One region of the Paenibacillus sp. UMB7766-LJ446 genome, then DNA from elsewhere that is predicted to be linked to it. Evidence: riboswitches for the same ligand, from Rfam matches in the RefSeq annotation. Region 1 holds a riboswitch; the other holds the start of a gene.

What was found. Region 1 has a riboswitch for glycine ahead of sdaAB (L-serine ammonia-lyase, iron-sulfur-dependent subunit beta). Riboswitches for the same ligand answer to the same signal wherever they lie in the genome.
Region 2: it holds a riboswitch for glycine, as region 1 does, so the genes downstream of both, gcvT (glycine cleavage system aminomethyltransferase GcvT) here and sdaAB (L-serine ammonia-lyase, iron-sulfur-dependent subunit beta) in region 1, are expected to answer to the same signal.

The regions. Positions count from the first base shown of each region.
Region 1 covers NZ_JASOYM010000010.1:152,546-158,528, forward strand. Annotated here, with positions in the region: gene QP794_RS22885 (phosphotransferase enzyme family protein) at 1-543, shown strand, start outside; gene QP794_RS22890 (MFS transporter) at 573-1,850, shown strand; glycine riboswitch at 2,189-2,312, shown strand; glycine riboswitch at 2,317-2,458, shown strand; gene sdaAB (L-serine ammonia-lyase, iron-sulfur-dependent subunit beta) at 2,571-3,260, shown strand; gene sdaAA (L-serine ammonia-lyase, iron-sulfur-dependent, subunit alpha) at 3,250-4,200, shown strand; gene QP794_RS22905 (YhgE/Pip domain-containing protein) at 4,458-5,675, shown strand; gene QP794_RS22910 (PadR family transcriptional regulator) at 5,783-5,983, shown strand, end outside.
Region 2 covers NZ_JASOYM010000009.1:175,167-181,149, reverse strand. Annotated here, with positions in the region: gene gcvPA (aminomethyl-transferring glycine dehydrogenase subunit GcvPA) at 1-1,047, opposite strand, end outside; gene gcvT (glycine cleavage system aminomethyltransferase GcvT) at 1,044-2,180, opposite strand; glycine riboswitch at 2,379-2,479, opposite strand; glycine riboswitch at 2,483-2,606, opposite strand; gene gcvH (glycine cleavage system protein GcvH) at 2,954-3,343, shown strand; gene QP794_RS21730 (PTS mannitol transporter subunit IIBC) at 3,919-5,385, shown strand; gene QP794_RS21725 (BglG family transcription antiterminator) at 5,385-5,983, shown strand, end outside.

The sequences.
Region 1 (5,983 bases):
GATCAAACGGGAGTAAGGCCTGCCTACGGCTCGATCAAAGAGAATCTGGTCATGTTGGAGCAGTTGGAGGAAGGCGTTAGACGTGGCATCTTTACTCCTGAAGATTTCGATCTGATCCGTGAGACGTTTGAGAACATTAACCGGCAACTCGAAACGTATCCTCACACTGCCGAGACTTGGGGAGTGATTCACGCGGATATTACCCGCGGCAATCTGCTGGTGACGGATCAGGGCATATCCATGATTGATTTTTGTTTATACGGTTATGGCTACTATCTCTTTGATGCCGGAGGGGCAGCTACGATTTTCAATCGGGAGGAACGGGATATCTTCCTGTCGGGTTATACGGAGCAGACAGAACCACTGACGAAGCGTGATATTCGGTTAATGGAAGGATTCATGCTAATCTTTACGTTTGGCTATTTCGCATTTCAGATGGAGAATGAGTCAAGGTACGAATGGATGAAAGAGCGAATGCCTCTTATTTGCAGCAAATTTTGCAGACCCTATGTACACAATGAGAGTATCTTCTATGAGTTATAATTTGTGATTTCTGTTGGGTGGGAAGCGCTATGAATAACATTCATGAAAAAAGAGTAGCTTCGAAGATTCCGTCTGGTGGCTGGAAGCATGCCGGATTGCTGCTTGGCGGCGTGGGCATATCCAATCTGGGTGATTTCATATATATTGTGGCGATTAACCTGATGGTGTTGAATATGACACAGTCCCCGGCGGCAGTCGCAGGATTGTGGATTATCTCGCCGATTGCGTCGGTGTGCACGAAGATATGGTCAGGCAGTCTGATCGATCGCTATGATCAGCGACAGTTGATGATTGGTGCCGACATGCTGCGGGCATTGTTGGTAGCGATGCTGCCCCTGATGTCCAGCCTATGGATGATGTATACAGTGATGTTTCTGATCAGTATGTCTTCCTCCATATTTGTCCCTTCCTCTCAGGTGTACATTACCCGGCTGGTACCTGCTGAACGGCGCAAGCGCTTCAACTCCTTGCAAGCCTTAATCAGCTCAGGTGCATTTATTACCGGCCCGGCAGTCGCGGGAGTGATGCTGATTTATTTATCTCCGGCTGCAGCCATTTATGCCAATGCGGTTTCCTTTGCTGCTTCTGCTGTGATTCTATTGTTTCTTCCCAAATTGGGCATTGGAGAACAGAATCAAGGGACGGGAAACAGGCTGACACCTCGGTTGATTGCCCAGGATTGGAGGGCTGTACTGAGCTTTAGCCGGAAGTCGAGCTACGTGGTCGGTATATATGCCCTGTTTCAGATCATTCTGGTGGTCGGCATGTCGCTCGATGCCCAGGAAGTAGTGTTTATCCGTCAGGTGATGAACCTGCCTGAATCGCAGTACGGAGCTTTGATGAGTATCACTGGGATTGGTTATTTGGCAGGTTCCATGCTGGTTTGGCTGTTCGCCAAACATGTGCCGATCCGTCACATGATGGGTGGCGGTGTGCTTCTGGTCGCACTGGGTTATTTACTGTTCGCCCGTTCGTTCTCGTTTGAACTGGCGGCGTTTGCTTTTATTCTGCTCGGTCTGTGCTCGGCACTGGCGAATACGGGCCTGGTTACCTTTTATCAAAATAATATCCCTGTCGATCTGATGGGCCGAGTGAGCAGTATACTTGGACTGGGGTTAAGCGTGCTGCAGGTGGTTTCCATTTTGGTTGCAGGCGTGGTGGCAGAGCAGTTGTCACTTCGTATGGTATATACGGTTGTATCTGGAGTGATGGTGCTTGCAGCGTTGGGATTGTGGGTGACGAGCATGTTTCCTTCCCGAAGCAGGTATTATGATGAACCGGCGAAGCCCAAGGCGATGGTGGGGTGACAGGCAGAAATACGGTAATTCTAGTACAGAATAATGGTTGCCTGAATACCCGAACCGTTCTGTGGATCTTAACATAGATAGTACTAACCACGGATATTGCTCATAGAAAACAAACAAATGTATACGCTTTCTAAATGAAACGCATTAACACATTCATGTGATAAAAGTTTACAAATCGTTGGTTCATCCTGTTTATAAAATGGAAAAAAGTAAATATTCACAAAGAAATCGTTAAGTTTGTTGACACTGATCTTCCGGTCGATTAATCTTAATGAGAAAGTAATAAAAACTTCAATTATCGTTCTGGTACACGATCAGAATGGTTCCATACAAGCGAATGATAGCGAGCGGGAGAGTCCTGGGCATGCCAAGTAAAAAGGCAGCTGTCGGGCACCGAAGGAGCAAGCTGCTACGCACCCGGCGCAGTGGTTAATCTCTCAGGTAAATGTACCATCGTTGGACGCAACTCTGGAGAGTGCGCGATATGCGCCACCCAAGGGGTATATGGTCAAGCAGCACGGTGTGCAGGGGACATTACCTGTGAATACAGGGCATGCATCAATTCGCCGCGCTTCTTATCATGAAACTCTCAGGTATCGAGGACAGAGAGAGGGCCTTAAGGCCTTCTTCTGTCCTTTTTTCATGTCATCATTCAGTAATAAAGGGACATTATGGGTGTAGGTCTGGATGAAAATGACGATTATAAATGGAGGGTTTGCGATGCGTTTTAAAGACGTTTTTTCAATTATTGGTCCGTCCATGACAGGTCCATCAAGTTCACATACGGCTGGAGCAGCAAGATTGGGTCGAATTGCCCGTCAGTGGTTGGGGTGCACGCCTGAACGTGCCCGATTAACGCTGTACGGCTCCTTCGCCGATACGTATCAGGGGCATGGTACGGATCTGGCTTTGATCGGTGGCCTGCTTGATTATGTGACGGATGATCCACGGATTCCGGATGCTGAGCAATATGCAGAGGAAGCGGGTATGGAGGTAGAGTTTTTTACAAGTGGTCTGCCTGCTCCTCATCCTAATACGGTCAAAATTGAGCTGTGGCACGGAGACCGCGAGTGTTCACTAATCGGTGCTTCCATTGGTGGTGGTAGTGTATCGGTACATGCATTGAATGATTTTCGTGTACAGATCAGCGGAGAGTTTCCAACACTTGTGCTGCGCCATTCGGACAAAGCAGGGGTGCTCGCCTCCGTAACCTCCACAATCAGTTCGTCAGGTGTGAACATCGGGTACATGCAAGTGGATCGGAAAGCCCGGGATGGTGAAGCACTGACAGCGATGGAGATGGATGGTGTGCCGAATCCTGAGATGTTAAACCGTCTGCGGTCGCTGGATCATATGCTGGACATTCGCGTGATTGATTTGAAGAGAGGGGTCGAGCCGGATGCGGTTTAAACATCTACATGAACTGAATACCATCTGTACAGCAGAGTCCAAAACCATTGCCGAGCTGATGATCGAAGAGCAGGTTCAGGAGACGAATATCCCGAAAGCGGATGTTGTGCGGCAGATGTCGGATTACTATCAGGTGATGAAGGAAGCTGTGCACAAAGGGCTGACAGAAGATACGACATCACGCAGCGGCTTGACTGGCGGAGACGGTAAAAAAATGGCCGAGTACATTCGTAAAGGCGAGACTTGCTCTGGAGATGCCTCTGCACTAGCCATGGCGTATGCACTATGTGTATCAGAAGTGAATGCATCCATGGGCCGGATCGTAGCGACACCGACTGCCGGTTCTTGCGGCATCATTCCAGGTGTATTTATCAGCTCCCAGGAGCGTTTTGGCTGGAGTGACGAGCATCTGGTGAACGGTCTGTTCTGTGCGGGAGCGATCGGTTATGTCATTGCCAACAATTCATTTATTTCCGGTGCCGAGGGCGGCTGTCAGGCTGAAGTGGGTTCTGCCATCGGCATGGCCGCTGGAGCGATGGTGGAGCTGCGTGGAGGGACGCCGGAGCAAGTGGTTCATGCAGTAGGTCTTGCGTTAAAAAACACATTGGGCCTTATCTGCGATCCCGTCGCAGGCCTCGTGGAAATTCCGTGCATCATCCGTAACGGACTGGGTGCCGTAACCGCGTTGGCTGCGGCCGACATGGCGCTGGCCGGGGTACGAAGTGCCATTCCGTCAGACGAAGTCATTGATGTCATGCTGGAAGTAGGCAGTGCCATGCCAAGCAGGCACCGTGAAACGGCTCAAGGTGGGCTGGCTCAAACACCAACGGGACGGAAAATGATGGAGAAGCTCGCCAAACCGAAGGCAAAGCGTGCAGAGCCTGAGGTTGAAGCGGAGTCTGAGTCCCCTGCTGAAAACAAACCTGAACCCAAGGCATGACAACCATGAACGAACATGAACTGAATTAACTCGGAGTCTGGATCATAAACGTCGATGCTGCTCCCATCTTGATATGAAAGTCGATACGAATTCTTCCTGATGAAGAGGCGTATCGGCTTTTTTTGCTGTTCGAACAAAGAAAAAAATAAATGGGTATTGACGTTTATATATCGATTAGATATATTATTAACTGACATATATCAATATGATATATAAAAAGCTGAGATAACGTAATACAACCTAAGGAGATGAATAAGATGAAACGTGTTTTTCAAACGAGTCTTCTGTTTATGAAAAATGGAGCTACGATTGTCGGCTTGATTACGGCCGTATTATTCCAGGTTTTTTTTAATACCATCTGGCTTAGTGGGTATGATCAGGTTAATGCACGGATGACTCAGCTTGCGGTGACCATTGTGAATGAAGATGGGGCTGAGGCTGAGCCTGTAGCAAAGTCTCTTGCAGCGGGACTTGGTTTTGTGATCAAACCATCCGCATCGATGGAAGAAGCCAGACAGCTGTTAACCGACCGGGATGTATACATGATTATTGAGATTCCATCGGGTTTCATGCAGCAGGCGGGAGATTTATCGCAACCGGTGAAGGTGAAGTATGTGATGAATGAATCCAACGTAGCTACCGTGAAAAGTGTGATGCAGAACGTATCCGCACAAGTTACAGCGACGTTGAATCGTGAAGTACAGCAAAATGGCATTCGTGGAGTGCTGGATCAATCGGGTATGACTGCCGATCAGGCCAATGCGCTGGCGCTGGGGTTATCTTCCCGGGTGGAGGCAGAGGTGGAAATGCTGAACCCAGTTCAAAACTTTGCCTTTTCGATGGTGCCGATGCTGATTGTGACGGCTACGTTTACAGGTGCGATGCTGCTTGGCATGAATCTGCAAAAAGTTTCTGGAGAACTAAGTAGCAAGGCGGGGAAATGGGAGCGCTTCTGGGCACGCAATATCATCAACCTGGGTGCTGCATTTATCGTATCGCTCGTTGGAGCCGGGATGATGCATGTTATGGGTGTATCAGCAGCGGATGGATGGTGGATGTTATGGCTATTTCAGTTGTTGATTACTTTATCTTTTCTATTCGTGGCGCAATTGAGCTTGTTGCTGCTTGGAAATGCGGGGGCATGGTTAAACAGTGCTTTACTGCCTCTGCTGATGTTGTCATCGGGCGCAACCATTCCGCGTGATGTCATGTCTGATTTCTATCAACAGATCGGTAATTATCTACCGGCAACCTATGCAGTGGAGGGCATGATGAATCTGGTGCTTGGCGGCAGCGGGATTAGTCATGATGTTCTGCTTCTGGTGGTGATTGGAGCAGCGACGCTGGTTCTGGGAGCTCTGTGCACATGGATCAAACGCTCAGGTCCTGCACAATCCGGCATTCCTTTAGAATCCAAAGCTGCTGCTGCCCCTGCCGCTCTGGCTGGGAACCTGACTTCGCCTGACCATGGATGACAAACATTCTTCATCCCTTGGGAACTCAATCGCAGATGCCTGCTGATGTTGAACGTATAAGGGAGGATGTGATACGTTAAGAGGAATTGGAAAGGAGCGGTACACCGATGAACACACAGCATGTCATCCTCGGAATACTGCACAATCAGCCATGTTCCGGATATGAGATCAAGCAGTACTTTGAACAATATTTTTCGTTTTTCTTCGATGCGAGCTTTGGCACCATTTATCCCACACTCGCGAAGATGGAAAAGTCAGGGTTGTTGACCAAGGAATCCGTAAGACAAGAAGGGAAACCTGACAAAAAT
Region 2 (5,983 bases), on a different contig from region 1:
TTTACCCATGATGGACATATAGACAGAGGCACTCAGCGCGAGCAAAGCCTGGTTGGAACAGATGTTGGACGTCGCCTTTTCACGACGAATATGCTGTTCACGTGCTTGCAGCGTGAGTACAAAACCACGCTTGCCGTTGCGGTCCGTTGTCTGGCCTACAATTCGGCCAGGAATCCGGCGCATATGAGCCTGGGATACGGCGAAATATCCGCATGTTGGGCCGCCAAGTGAAGCGGCGATACCAAGGGGCTGTGCGTCGCCAACGACGATGTCAGCACCCAGCTTGCCTGGGGCTTCCAGCAGACCCAGCGATAGCGGGTTGGCGCTGACCACGAGCAGGCTTTTGTGCGCATGCGCAAGATCTGCGGCCTGTTTTACATTTTCCACGGCGCCGAAGAAGTTCGGGCTCTGGATCATGACGGCTGCGGTGTCATCGGACACAGCGGCTTTCAGGGCATCCCAGTCTGTTACACCATTTTGATACCCAATCTCAACGATCTCCAGATTGAGGCCATGTGCATAAGCTTGCAATACCTGACGGGATTCGGGATGCACGGTACGTGACACAATCAGCTGTTTGCGACGGGTTGCTGCTGCCGCCAGATTGCCTGCTTCCGCGAATGCAGTCGCACCATCGTACATGCTGGCATTGGCTACAGCCATGCCTGTTAACTCACAGATGTAGGATTGAAACTCGAAAATCGCCTGTAATTCTCCCTGGCTGATCTCGGGTTGATAAGGTGTATAGGCTGTATAAAACTCGGAACGGGAGATGACATGATTAATGACTGAAGGAACGTGGTGATCATAAATGCCTGCACCCAGGAAACTGGCGTGTGTCTCGAAGTTGGCATTGGCTCCCGCTTGCTTTGACATATGACGTGTGAGTGCATATTCATCCAGTTTGGAGGAAACAGGCAGTTCACCCTGATAGCGAATCTCCTGTGGAATGTCATGGAACAGATCCTCAATTGTTTCCACACCGATGGTTGCCAGCATGGCACTCTGATCCTGCTCGGTCATGGGAATGTAGCGGTGCTTGCTCATGCTTGATCAGCTCCTTGAGTAGGTGTCTTTGGCGCACGTGTCCGTTTATGAAAAGGGGTCTTCACGACCTCAGCTTTCAGTTTCTTGCCACGAATCTCAATCTCCAGCGGGGTACCCAATGCAGCATATTTGCTGTCAATCAAGGCCAGCCCCAGATTGCGTTTCAACGTAGGCGATTGGGTTCCTGTGGTTACTTCACCAATCTGTACGCCTTCGGCGTATATCGGATAATGGGGGCGGGGAATACCGCGCTCCAGCACTTCGATGCCGACCAGCTTGCGGGCAGGTCCATCATTTTTTTGCTGCAACAAGGCTTCATGTCCGATAAACGGCCCGGCATTCAGCTTCACAAACATGCCAACGCCAGCCTCCAGCGGCGAGATGGTTGCAGACAGTTCCTGTCCATACAGGGGAAGCTTGGCTTCAAAGCGCAGCGTATCCCGGGCACCCAGTCCGGTCGGAACGAGTCCGTAACCTTCTCCCGCCTGCATCAATCCGTTCCAGACTACAGCGGCCTGTTCGGCAGGAACATAGAGCTCAAATCCGTCTTCACCCGTATATCCGGTGCGGGATAACAGCAATGTAACGCCACATACCTTCGCATTAGGTACAAAACGGAAAGGCTCAATCAAAGACACATCAGTGTCTGTCACCTTTGCGAGAATATCCACAGCAAGTGGACCTTGCAGGGCAAGCAGCGCCGTTTGTTCGGAATCATTCGTCATCGTTACGCCTGGCGACATGTGCTGCTGCAGCCATGACCAGTCCTTGCCGATGTTGGAGGCATTAACCACCAGCATATAATGCTGGTCTTTCAGTTTATAGATCAACAGATCATCGACCACGCCGCCATCCGGATAACACATTAACGTGTATTGAGCCTGACCGGGAACGAGTGTTGTTACATCATTGGTCGTCATGTGCTGTAAAAAAGCTTCCGCGTGTTCACCTTGTACGGTGAATTCACCCATGTGGGATACATCAAATAATCCGGCACGTTCTCGCACCGCTTCATGCTCTTTCTGAATTCCGCTGAATTGTACCGGGAGCTCCCAGCCACCAAAATCAATGCATCGTACGCCTTCATACTGCTGATAGAGTGGAAAGAGTGGGGTTCTAAGCAAATCGGACATCCAATCACCTCGTCATGGGCCGTCAACCGGCCGAGTGTATAACCGTGGATCAATGAATCTGTCATCAACAATTAATTATAAAAGTAAGGTAAGGACGCTATAGGCAGCGCCGCTCTATAACCTGTTTTCGTTTTTTTGGGAAAAAGGAAAAGGACAGGCCAAAGAACCGGCATGCCAGAAGCACGCTGTATTCTTAGGCTCTGTCCTTGGTACCTGAGAGTTACCCCGCCGCATGATGCAGCAGGTTTCCCCTTGGGTGATCATAACGCCCACACAGGGCGAATAGATGCTCTCCAGAGTTGCGTCCCGTAAAAGTCCTTTTGCCTGAGAGATTCACCTCCCGCTTGTCGGTGGTTTACTCCTTCGGCGTTACCGCATGTGCACCCTGATTCGGGTGTCAAGGGTAATCTCTCCCTTTACATTCATCCGCGGGTATTGCATAGACCAATAAACATATTTACTACTCTCATTAAAGCCTGAATCGACTATTGATGTCAAGAACGATATCATAGAAATCAACAAAAAATCCGAATGATATTTCAAGATAATTCTATAATGTTCGTATATTTTTAAAGAGTACGCTTACTTTTCTAATATTCACCATTATATGTAGAGAGAGTCCAATAGAGTTACAGGCATATAAGGAAGAAAATCAAATAAATTGTAAGGTATCTTGACATTTGATTCTAAAATATCATACGCTATGTTTTGGGAAAAAGGTTAAGGTCAAAGAAGCGCATGCACTCATTTAATGAAAAGCGAGGCGGATATCGATGAGCGAATTGAAAAGTGATTTCCTGTACAGTGAAGAGCACGAATGGGTGCAGACCGTAGGGGAGGATACCGTACGTATTGGCATTACCGAATTCGCGCAGCATCAGCTGGGTGACATTGTGTTTGTAGAATTGCCTGACCTAGAATCGGATGTAAAGGCGGAAGACAGCATTGGAACAATTGAATCCGTCAAAACCGTTTCGGATTTGTTTTCTCCTGTAAGTGGAACAATTGTTGCTGTAAATGAGGCATTGCAAGATTCCCCGGAGCTAGTTAATAACTCTCCATATGAAGAAGGCTGGATGATCGAAATCCGTGTTGAGGGCGATCTGACAGCGGCATTGTCCACATTGATGAACGCGGATGCGTATCGTAAACATACGGAATAAAACTAGGGTTGCATTTTCCGCTGGAGACTGAATTTCAGCCTCAGGCCAAATGCCGTTTAACTTAAAAAGAATGAATCGATTGATTATAGATCCGGATGGTAATCCTGCTAATCCGGAGAATACTTAGGCGCAATTGTCTCACCTGTAACGGGCTGAGCAATTGCGCTTTTTGCCGTTGTTATTAGAGTATTTCAGATTATTTGAATGAAATGAATAACACCCTAACGTGTTTCATCATCAATCCTGAATGAGATAGAAACTGCTCATTAAAATTGAATAAATTTACAATTTTATTTGTCATTAAAATGGGGTAATTCGTGGGTATGATACAGGAAAGGGAATAACAGGTTCCATTCCTTATACAAGGTTCAAAATGGGACAATCCTTCAAATTTAAATCTTGTCATCAACGTTCATGACGGAAGTAGGTTTTCATTTCGTTGTAGAAGATACCGTTTTCATTTACGATATGGTTGTGAAATTAAGATTTATTACAGATTTGTACCTTCGTTCGTCTGGATCATCGTGTCAAAATTCAGTGGAATTAAGGTTTAATATGTTGAGGAGGTTTTCAGTATGAGTTCAGTGGACGCAAAGTCCGGAAAAAGCGGAGGAATACGGGTCGGCGTTCAGAAGTTTGGACGTTTCCTGAGCGGTATGGTTATGCCGAACATGGGTGCATTTATCGCCTGGGGTTTAATTACGGCATTGTTCATTCCAAAAGGATGGTTCCCTAACGCAGATTTTGCATTGTTGGTTGATCCAATGATCAAATATTTGCTGCCTTTACTTATCGGTTACACAGGCGGTACCATGGTACACGGCCAACGTGGTGGTGTAGTCGGTGCGATTATGACCATCGGGGTTATTGTCGGCAGTGACATCCCCATGTTTCTAGGTGCAATGATTGCCGGACCATTGGGAGCCTGGGTCATTAAGAAATTTGACAAGGCTGTCGATGGCAAAATCAAATCCGGGTTTGAGATGCTCGTTAACAACTTCTCCGCTGGTATTATTGGTGGGATTTTGGCCCTTCTAGCCCTTAAAGGCATCGGGCCTTTCGTTGAAGCGATTAGCAAGGTGTTATCGGCTGGGGTAGAAACCTTGATGAATGCTGGTCTTCTCCCGCTGGTCAACTTGATCATTGAGCCAGGAAAAGTATTATTCCTGAACAATGCCATCAACCATGGGATTCTGACACCGATTGGTACGGATCAGGCAAGAGAACTGGGACAATCGGTATTATTCATGCTTGAATCCAATCCAGGACCTGGACTTGGTATTTTGCTGGCCTATTGCTTCTTTGGTCGGGGATCAGCCAAATCTTCCGCTCCAGGTGCTGTAATTATCCATTTCTTTGGCGGGATTCACGAGATTTATTTCCCTTACATTCTGATGAGACCGATACTGATTCTGGCTGCGATGGCTGGTGGTGTAGCGGGTACATTGACTTTTATGCTGACAGGAGCTGGTTTGGTTTCAGCACCGTCACCGGGTAGTATCATTGCTTACTCTTTGTTAACACCTAAGGGTGGATATCTTGGCATGTTTGCAGGGGTAGCCGTAGCTGCGATCATCTCCTTCCTTGTGGCATCTGTGCTGCTCAAAACAGGTAAACAGAAGGATGACGAAGATCTGGATACTGCATCCAGTCGTATGAAAGACATGAAAAATCAGGGCAAAACGGGTAACCTCACCGTTGATAAAGACAATCGGGAAGCTGACCGTGCGGCTGATATTGCTTCTGCGGCCGTAAAAACGGACATAAACAAAATTGTCTTCTCCTGTGATGCAGGAATGGGTTCGAGTGCCATGGGTGCATCGATTCTGCGGAAGAAAATGAAGGCAGCCGGTGTGGATGTCGCTGTAACGAACACGGCGATCAGTGAGATTCCGCAAGATGCCGACATCGTCATCACTCAGAAAACATTGACAGACCGGGCCAAATCCGTGGCTCCAAATGCAGAGCATATTTCCATCGATAACTTCCTGAAGAGTCCTGAATATGAGGCACTGGTGGAGCGCCTCAAATCCGATTCCTGATGAGTAATATTACAAGGAGACAGCGTGAGATCGTGGAGTTCCTGCTGGAGCATCCGCATGAGGTAACTGCTGGCGAAATAGCTGTTGCGGTCAAAGTAAGCACCCGTACTGTGCATCGGGAGCTGCAGATGATTGAACAATGGCTTGAGCCCCTTGGCATGAGATTGGAAAAAAAATCGGGAACCGGGGTTCGAATTGATCCCGGTTCCGATGATTTGGCCGTATTGCGCCAACAACTTGAGCTTAACGAATATGTAGAGTTTACGCCCGAAGAGCGTAAACTCTTCATGCTTTGTATTTTGCTGGATGAGTCCGAGCCTGTGAAGCTGCTTGCGCTGGCCTCAGATCTGAAGGTAACCGTGTCTACTGCGAGCAATGATCTGGACGATCTGGAGCCACGCATTCATCTGGCGGGCTTGAAGCTGGTTCGCAGGCGCGGATATGGGGTCAAGATCAATGGAAGCGAGTGGGCTCATCGCATGGCTATTTCTGCGCTCGCTCTTGAATATCTGGATGAATCCGATTTGTTCGGTAGGCAAGCGGAGCAGGGCGTCTCCAAAGTAAACAGTAAACTATTGGAAATGATTGGGCATGAGGA